Regions from separate parts of the Beijerinckia indica subsp. indica ATCC 9039 genome, predicted to be linked through region 1. Evidence: riboswitches for the same ligand, from Rfam matches in the RefSeq annotation. Region 1 holds a riboswitch; the other holds the start of a gene.
What was found. A riboswitch is a leader RNA that binds a small molecule or an ion and turns the genes downstream of it on or off. The one in region 1 is predicted to bind cobalamin.
Positions count from the first base shown of each region.

Region 1 (4,415 bases):
ATAACGCAGGCCCGCGTCGCAGCCGGGCGCATAGAAACCATCGACCTTATAGGCAACTTCGGTCTCGGGCATGAGCGTGCAGAAGCCATGCGCGAAGCCGCGTGGGACGAAGAGCTGTTCTCCTTCCTCGGCGGTCAAAGTCGCACCGCACCATTGACCGTAATGCGGGCTCCCGCGCCGCAGATCGACCGCGACATCGAGAATGGCGCCGCGCAAGACGCGGACCAATTTGGCCTGCGGCTCTGGCGGCACCTGGAAGTGCAGGCCACGGATCGTGCCCTTCTCCACGGACAGCGATTGATTGTCTTGCACAAAGACGCAATCGATTCCGGCTTCGCAATAGGCGCGGGCATTATAAGTTTCGGCAAAATAGCCGCGCGCATCCCCGAATTTTTTGGGGCGAATCAGCAAGACATCCGGAATTGCGAGTTTTTCGACGGTCAAGGCCATGAAGGGCGGCGCTCCTTGAATCGGCTCCGGCCTCCTTTTGCCTTGCCTTGCATCAGGAGTCCACCGTGCCCGTTCTCTCCAGCATGGCTCTTGCTCAAATGGGTCACGAGGCTGAAGGCGTCCTCATCTTAGCCCTTGAAAGCCTCTCAAACGGGTCCCAAACTGATCCTGATTCCCGGTTTGAAACGACACAATGGACAGACTGACCGCCTTTGGCCTTTTCGCCGTCACAGCCATGCTTCTCACTTATGCCTTTGAGGAACGCGCGGCGTGGCTGACGCTTGCCTTTGCCATGGCATGCGCGCTCGGCTCCCTTTATGGCTTCCTCCAGGGCGCCTGGCCCTTCGGCCTCGTCGAGGGCGTGTGGTGTCTGGTGGCCTTGAACAAGTTCCGTATCCGTCTTCAGACATCACAATGATCGTCACACGTATCGAGAATCACAGATTCTCGATACGTCGATTTTTAAACCGTATCCACTTGTCCTCATTGAACCGCGACGAGACGTGCTTCAATGAGGGTGGATACTAGACCACCATCACCAGATGTTCTGCCGCACGCGTGATCCCGGTATAGAGCCAGCGGCTGCGATGCTCGCGAAAGGCGAAGCTTTCATCAAACAAAACGAGCCGGTTCCATTGCGAGCCTTGCGCTTTGTGGACCGTCAGGGCGTAGCCGTAATCAAATTCATCCGAGGTGCGGCGCTGCTGATAGGTCAAATTTTCTTCCGTCCCTTCAAAGAAATCCGGAAGCACTGAGAGCCGGAGCGGCCGGCGCGTTTGATCCTCCTCGGGCACGGCATCGATTTGCAGCTTCTTCTTGCGCAGCCCGGCATTCGCCTTGACCATCCAGATCCCGCCGTTCAACAAACCCTTGGTCTTGTCGTTGCGCAGACAGACGAGCTTGTCGCCCACCTCCGGCATGGGCTCCGCATGGCCGAATAATTCCCGCAGACGCTTGTTATAGGCGCGCCGCGTGCGGTTGAGGCCGACCAGCACCTGATCGGCCCTGGTCACTTGCCCCGCATCAATGGCGTCGCGGCCGATCACCATGCTCTCGCCATAACGCCCATAAGGCAGGGTCCCGCCCTCGCGGATGAGCATCGACATATGGATGATCGGATTATCCGCCGCCTGCCGATGCACATCGGTCAGCATGATGTCTGGTTCACCCTCGGTGAAGAAGCCACCTCCCTTGACCGGCGGCAATTGCGCCGGATCGCCCAGAACCAGCACCGGTTTGCCGAAAGAGAGCAGGTCGCGGCCCAATTCTTCATCGACCATGGAACATTCATCGATGACGACGAGCCCGACCTTGGCGACGGGGCTTTCCTCATTGAGCACGAAGGACGGTGTTTCCGCCTCAACGCCCCGGCTGCGATAGATCAGACTATGGATGGTGCGGGCGTCCTCGCAGCCCTTGGAGCGCAGAACCAGAGCCGCCTTGCCGGTATAGGCGGCAAAGGCGACCGTCTCGTCGAGATCCTCGGCGATCCGGCGCGCGAGCGTGGTCTTGCCGGTGCCGGCATAACCGAACAGGCGAAACACCTGAGGCTCGCCGCGCTTCAGCCAGGCTGCAACCGCCCGCAGAGCCGCGTCCTGTTGCGGCGACCAATCCATCCAGGGCTCCGCTTTGGGTGAGAAGTGAGCGCTTTGAAAGGCCGCTCCCTGATGGATAAAATCTGACGCTTGGCTCTCAAGCGTCAGATTTTTCCACCACCAGATCCATAACTTGTGGGCCGACTGATCCTGACATTCGCGGATCGAATGTCAGGGTCGGACCATTGGCCTGCCCACCGTTTATAAAGGCCATCCTGGCTTGTAAAGAACGAAGCTGGAACGGCGGTGACCTCGCTCGAAGGTCTGAATCAAGACCGTTTTCTTTCTGATGGCTTTTGGTCTAAGCTCCCCTCACGCAACGGTCCCTCATTGGAGGGTTCACAAGGGAACAGGGTGCGGCCTCATCCGCCAAAGCCCTGGCTGCCCCCGCAACTGTGAGCGGTGAGCTGCATGCCAAAAGCCACTGGGACCAATCCTGGGAAGGCGGCATGAGGCGATGATCCGCGAGCCAGGAGACCTGCCGTGCGTATCGATGAGGGGCGGCGGGGTGGTCCGGCCCAAGGCGATGTCGCGTGGCCAATCTCGCCAGGATTGCGCCGGCTTTCACACCCCGTCTCTCCTTTTCCGGGGTGTCTGTTGCAGCGTTTTTCCAAAATTCCCGCGACCATCGTCACCGGCTTTCTCGGCGCCGGCAAGACCACGCTCATCCGCCATCTCATCGAGCATGCGGGCGGCCGCAAACTCGCCCTTCTCATCAATGAATTCGGCGATGTCGGCGTCGATGGCGAAATCCTGCAAAATTGTGGTGATGCCGCGTGCAAACCGGACCGGATCATCGAACTCGCCAATGGCTGCATCTGCTGCACCGTTGCCGATGATTTCCTGCCCGCGATCGAACGGCTTCTGACACTCGATCCCTTGCCCGATCACATTCTCATCGAGACCTCGGGCCTCGCTCTGCCGAAACCTCTGGTCAAGGCCTTCGACTGGCCAGCGATCCGCTCCAAACTCACGGTCGATGGCGTCATCGCGGTCGTTGACGCGGCTGCTGTTGCGGCCGGGCGCTTTGCCGATGATCCGGAAAAACTCGGCGCGGCGCGCTCCGCCGATCCTTCGATCGAGCATGATAATCCCCTTGAGGAAGTCTATGAGGATCAATTGCTCTGCGCCGATCTCATTCTCCTGAACAAGATTGATCTGATCGATTCCGAGACGCGGGCAAATATTATCGCCGAAATCAACGCGCTGGTGCCGCGTGCGGTCAAAATCGTGCCCATTGAAAAGGGCTGCGTCGAAGCCGATCTCCTGCTCGGTCTCGACGCCAAGGCCGAGGATGATCTTGAAGCCCGCCCCTCGCACCACGATACGGAAGAGGGGCATGATCACGATGATTTCGAGAGCCTCGTCATCGATATAGCGCCCCTTTCCGCGCCCGAGCCCATGCTGGAACGCCTCGCGGCGCTGGCCGAACGGCATGACGTTTTGCGCATCAAAGGTTTTCTCGACATTGCCGGCAAGCCGATGCGGCTCCTGGTGCAGGGCGTCGGTGCCAGGTTCCAGCAAACCTTCGACCGACCGTGGCGGGCGGGTGAGGAGCGGCGTGGCCGTCTCGTCGTCATCGGCCAGAAAGGGCTCGATGGGGCCGCGATCACACAAGCCCTGACCCAAACGCTCGTTGCCTGACCATGCATCTGCTGCGTGTCGAATCCCATAGTCTCGACGCGAGCGAAGCGGCGGTCGATCTCGGCCAGACGCCGGCCGATCTGGTGTTTCTCTCCTTTTCGGACAGCGATCTCGCTTTGATGAGCCGGGCTGCTGAAGGACTTGGAACGCAAGAACACGGCGCCCGCAGCCTGCGGCTCGCCAATCTGGCGCAGCTCAAACATCCCTATTCGATTGATCTCTATCTTGAAAACGTAATCGCCAAGGCGCGTTTCGTCTTGGTGCGTCTACTCGGCGGTCTCGATTATTGGCGCTATGGCGTCGAGGAATTGTCGGCCGCCACCCGCCGTCATGATTTTGAGCTCGCTATCGTGCCCGGAGACGAGCGCGCCGATCCTCGGCTCGCGGAGGCTTCGACGCTCGCGCCCGCCGACCTCGACCGCCTTTGGGCTTATTGCCAATATGGTGGTCTTGCCAATCAGCAAGCTTTGCTCGGCTTTATCGAGAACAGGTTTTTCCAGGCCTCCATGCCCTCTGCGGCACCTGTCCCCGTGCCTTCGGCCGGGCGGTTCGAAAAGGCCTGCTTTTCGATTCCCGAGGCAAAAGGTCATGTCCTGATCCTTTTCTACCGCTCGTTTCTCCTTTGTGGCGATACGGCCGCGATCGAGGCTTTGGGGCAAGCTCTCGCGGACCGCTACTTATCCGTCACCACTCTCTTCGTGGCCAGTTTGAAGGATGAGGACGCGA
Region 1 is NC_010581.1:3,980,629-3,985,043, forward strand. Features, by position in the region: gene rfbC (dTDP-4-dehydrorhamnose 3,5-epimerase) at 1-450, opposite strand, end outside; gene BIND_RS17810 (hypothetical protein) at 644-868, shown strand; gene BIND_RS17815 (ATP-dependent DNA helicase) at 975-2,066, opposite strand; cobalamin riboswitch at 2,348-2,545, shown strand; gene cobW (cobalamin biosynthesis protein CobW) at 2,643-3,689, shown strand; gene cobN (cobaltochelatase subunit CobN) at 3,692-4,415, shown strand, end outside.

Region 2 (4,415 bases), 1.6 Mb from region 1:
CGCGCCCCCTTTGATGACGCTTTCTGTCAGGTCGTCGAGGAATTTCGGCCGGAAGTCGTCAGTTTCCATTTTGGCCTGCCGGAAACTTCTTTGTTGGAACGGGTGAAAAAGATCGGCGCCAAGGTCATATCCTCTGCCACGACTGTCGCCGAGGCCCTCTGGCTCAATGAGCGTGGCATTGATGCCATTATCGCCATGGGTTTCGAAGCCGGCGGTCATCGCGGCAATTTTCTGACCCAGGATATGGCGACCCAAGTCGGGACCATCGCGCTCGTGCCACAAATCGTCGATGCCGTTCGCGTCCCCGTCATCGCGGCCGGCGGCATCGCCGATGGGCGCGGCATAGCAGCCGCTTTCATGCTCGGGGCTTCGGCTGTGCAGATCGGCACCTCCTATCTTTTTACACAGGAAGCGAAAATCCCCGCGATCCACAGGGAAGCCTTGGAATCCGCCACCGACGACAATACGGCGCTGACCAATCTCTTCACCGGTCGGCCTGCGCGCGGCATTCTCAACCGAATCATGCGCGAGATCGGCCCGCTTTCGGATCTTGCTCCCGCTTTTCCAACCGCAGGCGGGGCACTCGCCCCCTTAAAGAGCCATGCGGAAGCCAAGCAATCGGGGGATTTCACCAACCTTTGGTCAGGTCAGGCCGCGCGCCTGGCGCATAAGCTCCTGCCTGCCGGAACTTTGACCCGACAATTGGCGGATGAGGCAGAAAAGCGCCTGTACCCTGGCGGTGCACATTGATCGGAACCAATATCCCCGCTGCTCAAAAGGCTTTTTGCCTCTGCATGCTTTTGGCGAGACCTTGGTGCATCCGTCCGTGCCGCTCAAGAGATCGCGTCATTAAACGCTGGAATCAAATAAAGGCCGCGGAAGCGGCCTTTATTTGATTCATCGATTCTTTCGAGATTTTGGTGCGGGCGGTCGGAATCGAACCGACACTCTGTTACCAGAACCGGATTTTGAGTCCGGCGCGTCTACCTGTTCCGCCACGCCCGCGCGGTACGCAGCCTTTTGCATGAGAGCGCGACAGATGTCCAGTCTCAAGCTATCGAAGATGCATAGAAAATGTGGACCTGTTGCATAGGTTGCGAATGAACGGCCTGTTGAGCAAGGTAAGGCGAGCACGCTCATGCGCTGCGATTGGATTATGCGCGTGGAATAATCCATCGAGACAGAGATCAAGCTGTTTCTGACAGAGGTCCAGCTGTCACACTTCTTGACACAGCCACAGTCTTGATTCTTATTTAAACGCGATGGTTCCCCAAAAGGGATCAAAAGGGAATGTGGTTAGCGCACTCCGCGCGATGCCGCAGCTGCCCCCGCAACTGTATATGGCGAGCCGAGGACCAACCAAGCCACTGGAGCTGATGTCTCTGGGAAGGCGGTTCGAGGTGATGACCCATGAGCCAGGAGACCTGCCATCATTCGTGGTCACGCGCGAGAGCGTCGGGCGGGGTGCACCGGTGCGGTCGAACTTATTCTATGTGCGTTCAGCACCTCTAGCTAGGTGAAGACCCTTCGCAGTGACGGCCCACGTTTGCTGCGAGTCTCTCCGCGTGCTCTCCCCATCCTTGCGCATGGCGCAAAGCGGATTCTTTCCGCGCGCTTTATACCATTCGTGTTTTCTTTCCTGTCTCTTGACGTCCTCCGCATTCAGCGAGGAAGCCTTGCCCGCTCTCATTGTCACGGCTGACCGTGTCGAGGAGCCAATTTCCCGCACCGCATCCTCGATAACGATCATCCCTTCGGAGGAAATAGAGAAACGGGGCACTTTCGGCCTGCCGAACGTATTGCGCGGCGTTCCAGGGCTTGATCTTTACGAAACTGGCGGTCCCGGCACCGCCACTTCGGTTTTTCTGCGTGGTTCGGCCCCTGGACAAACCTTGGTGCTGATCGATGGCATGCGTATCGGCGATCCCTCCTCGATCGATGGCTCTGTCGATCTCGGTGGCCTCGTCGCCACGGATCTCGACCAGATCGAGGTGCTGCGTGGTCCGCAATCGGCCCTCTATGGTTCGGCTGCCATGGGCGGCGTCATCAATATCGTCACACGCAAAGGCAGCGGCGCGCCACGCGCCTCAGTCCTCATGGAAGGGGGCAGATATGGCACGGCGCACACACGCGCAGCCCTGTCCGGCGGCACTGACCGCCTCTCCTACGCATTCTCCATTGATGGCCTTTATACGTCTGCCTTTCCACGCTACGGCTATCGCATCACGAGGCCTCTGACGATCGGCGATGGCGTGACACCCCTACCACCAGCGCCGTCAAGCGACCCAACCCGCAAAGGAGGCTTCCACGGTCGCCTCGCCTATAACTTTACGAACGATATTTCAATCGAGGGCGGTGTGATCGGCTATGATAGTTCAATCCGCTTCGACAATCCTTACGCATACAATACTGCTGACATCTTCAATCCCTATAATCATCAGCATGCAACCTTCCTGCAAGGTTATCTCCTGGGCAAGGCCGACCTGTTCGACCATTTTCTGCACAACCGCCTGAGCCTTTTCGGCAATATCACCGACCACTCGGTCTGGCAGGCCCAATCCTGCTATGACACCGCCTATAACGCATTCGACTGCCGCATGGGTTTTCGCGGCGCGCGGCGCGGCGGCGAATATCAGGGTGATGCGGTCCTCGGCTCCTTGGGCCTTTTCACTTTCGGGGTGCGTCTTGAGAAAGAAGTCGCGGACACGTCACAGGACCCAGCGCCGCCCGGTGCTTTTGATCCGATCCATGCGAGCCAGACCACTTATTCCGGCTTTGCACAACATCAGCTCACCCTGTTCGACCGGTTCGATATCACCTATGGCGGGCGCATGGACGCCATTGACAAAGGCCCAACCTTTACAACCTGGAGAGCAACCGGTGCCTATCGGATCGAGGAGACGGGAACCAAGCTGCGCGCAAGCGCAGGCACTGGCGCGCGTATCGGCTCGCTCTATCAAAGGTTTAGCCAATACGGCAATCCCGCGCTCGCACCCGAATATAGCATCGGCTATGATGCAGGTATCGAGCAAACCCTGTTCGGCGGACATGTCTCGTTCTCAGCCAATTATTTCGAAAACAGATTTCGCAATCTGATCGATTTCGGCATGTCGGCGAGCTGCTTCGCGATTCAGGTCTCCGGCTGTTACAATAATATCGGGCGAGCCGAGACGAAAGGCGTCGAATTCGCCAGCGAAGCCGTCCTTATTCCCGACGAATGGCGCCTCCGCGCGAGCTATACGCATCTCGTCGCGACGAATTTAGACACACAGCAGCGCGTGCCACGGCGCCCTCGCGACAAAGGCATGCTGTCGATCATCTATAGCGCCATTCCGGATTTCGAGTTCGAGGCACGCGGCCTTTTTGTCAGCGCGACGCCCGATTACGACTATACATACGGCCACGCCGTCATGCTCCCGGCCTATGCACGGATCGACCTGTTCGCCAGCTACAAACTGAATGAAACCGTGACCTGTTTCGCGCGCATAGAGAATGTCAATGATGCACGCTACGAGGAAGTCTATAATTACGGAACGCCAGGGCGGTCCCTCTACGGAGGCCTCAGAGTGACATGGTAGGAAATGGCCGATGACGACAACAGCAACACCCCCTTCCAAACAGACACAGACGGTGCCGCAGCGCGTGATCGGCGCTGATGGTGTCCCGCTCGATGTCTTTTCCCTGCCCAGCGATCAGGAGAGTCTTGAAGCACTCCTGCGCGATCTCTTCACCAACCATTGGTATGAGATCACCTTCGGTCCAATCATCGAGGGCGCCGCCTGGGAGATCCATGCTCCCGGCCCGCCAACGAAAATCAGCCTGCTTGACGGCTATCTGACGATTGCCTTCGGCCTCACGCATTTTCACATCTGCATCGGCGAGACGAAGGGCCCACAACGCGCCAACCTCCGCCGCGCTTGCGCAGCACCGGCGCACACATCGCGCGGAACTCTACCGCCGGATCGGGAAGAGCTGCGTGCCCCTATCCTGGAGTATCCGGCTTTTCAACGGTGCGGACGAGCAGCAGATAACGATCCTTCTGCCCAATCCTTTTCTCGATCCTGGAACGGAAAGGATCACTGGGCAGCCGGACTGGTCACGCCTTGCATTGTGGGATCGCCTGCGGGCGCACTGGCTTGGCCTCACCGAACCCGATCCGATCGACCGCCAGATCACCGGCGTCACATGACGGCGGAATGTATTCTTCCGCTTTCCACCGGATTTCATGGATCAGGATAGACCCTGTATCAGGTAACCAAGGAGTATGGATAAAATGATGAATACACTTTCGCTTGCCACCGCGCCGCGCGGTACACGCCTTGCCTGGGGTGTTCTGCTCGCAGCCGCGAGCCTCATTTTCAGTGGTGCACTGGCCTGTGCCGTTCCGCTCGCCGCTTTCGCCGCGATTTCTGCTC
Region 2 is NC_010581.1:2,390,692-2,395,106, forward strand. Features, by position in the region: gene BIND_RS10560 (NAD(P)H-dependent flavin oxidoreductase) at 1-750, shown strand, start outside; tRNA gene BIND_RS10565 (tRNA-Leu) at 919-1,005, opposite strand; cobalamin riboswitch at 1,247-1,446, shown strand; gene BIND_RS10570 (TonB-dependent receptor plug domain-containing protein) at 1,677-3,578, shown strand; gene BIND_RS10575 (DUF7676 family protein) at 3,589-4,239, shown strand; gene BIND_RS10580 (hypothetical protein) at 4,274-4,415, shown strand, end outside.
Region 2: another riboswitch for cobalamin. It lies ahead of BIND_RS10570 (TonB-dependent receptor plug domain-containing protein); the one in region 1 lies ahead of cobW (cobalamin biosynthesis protein CobW).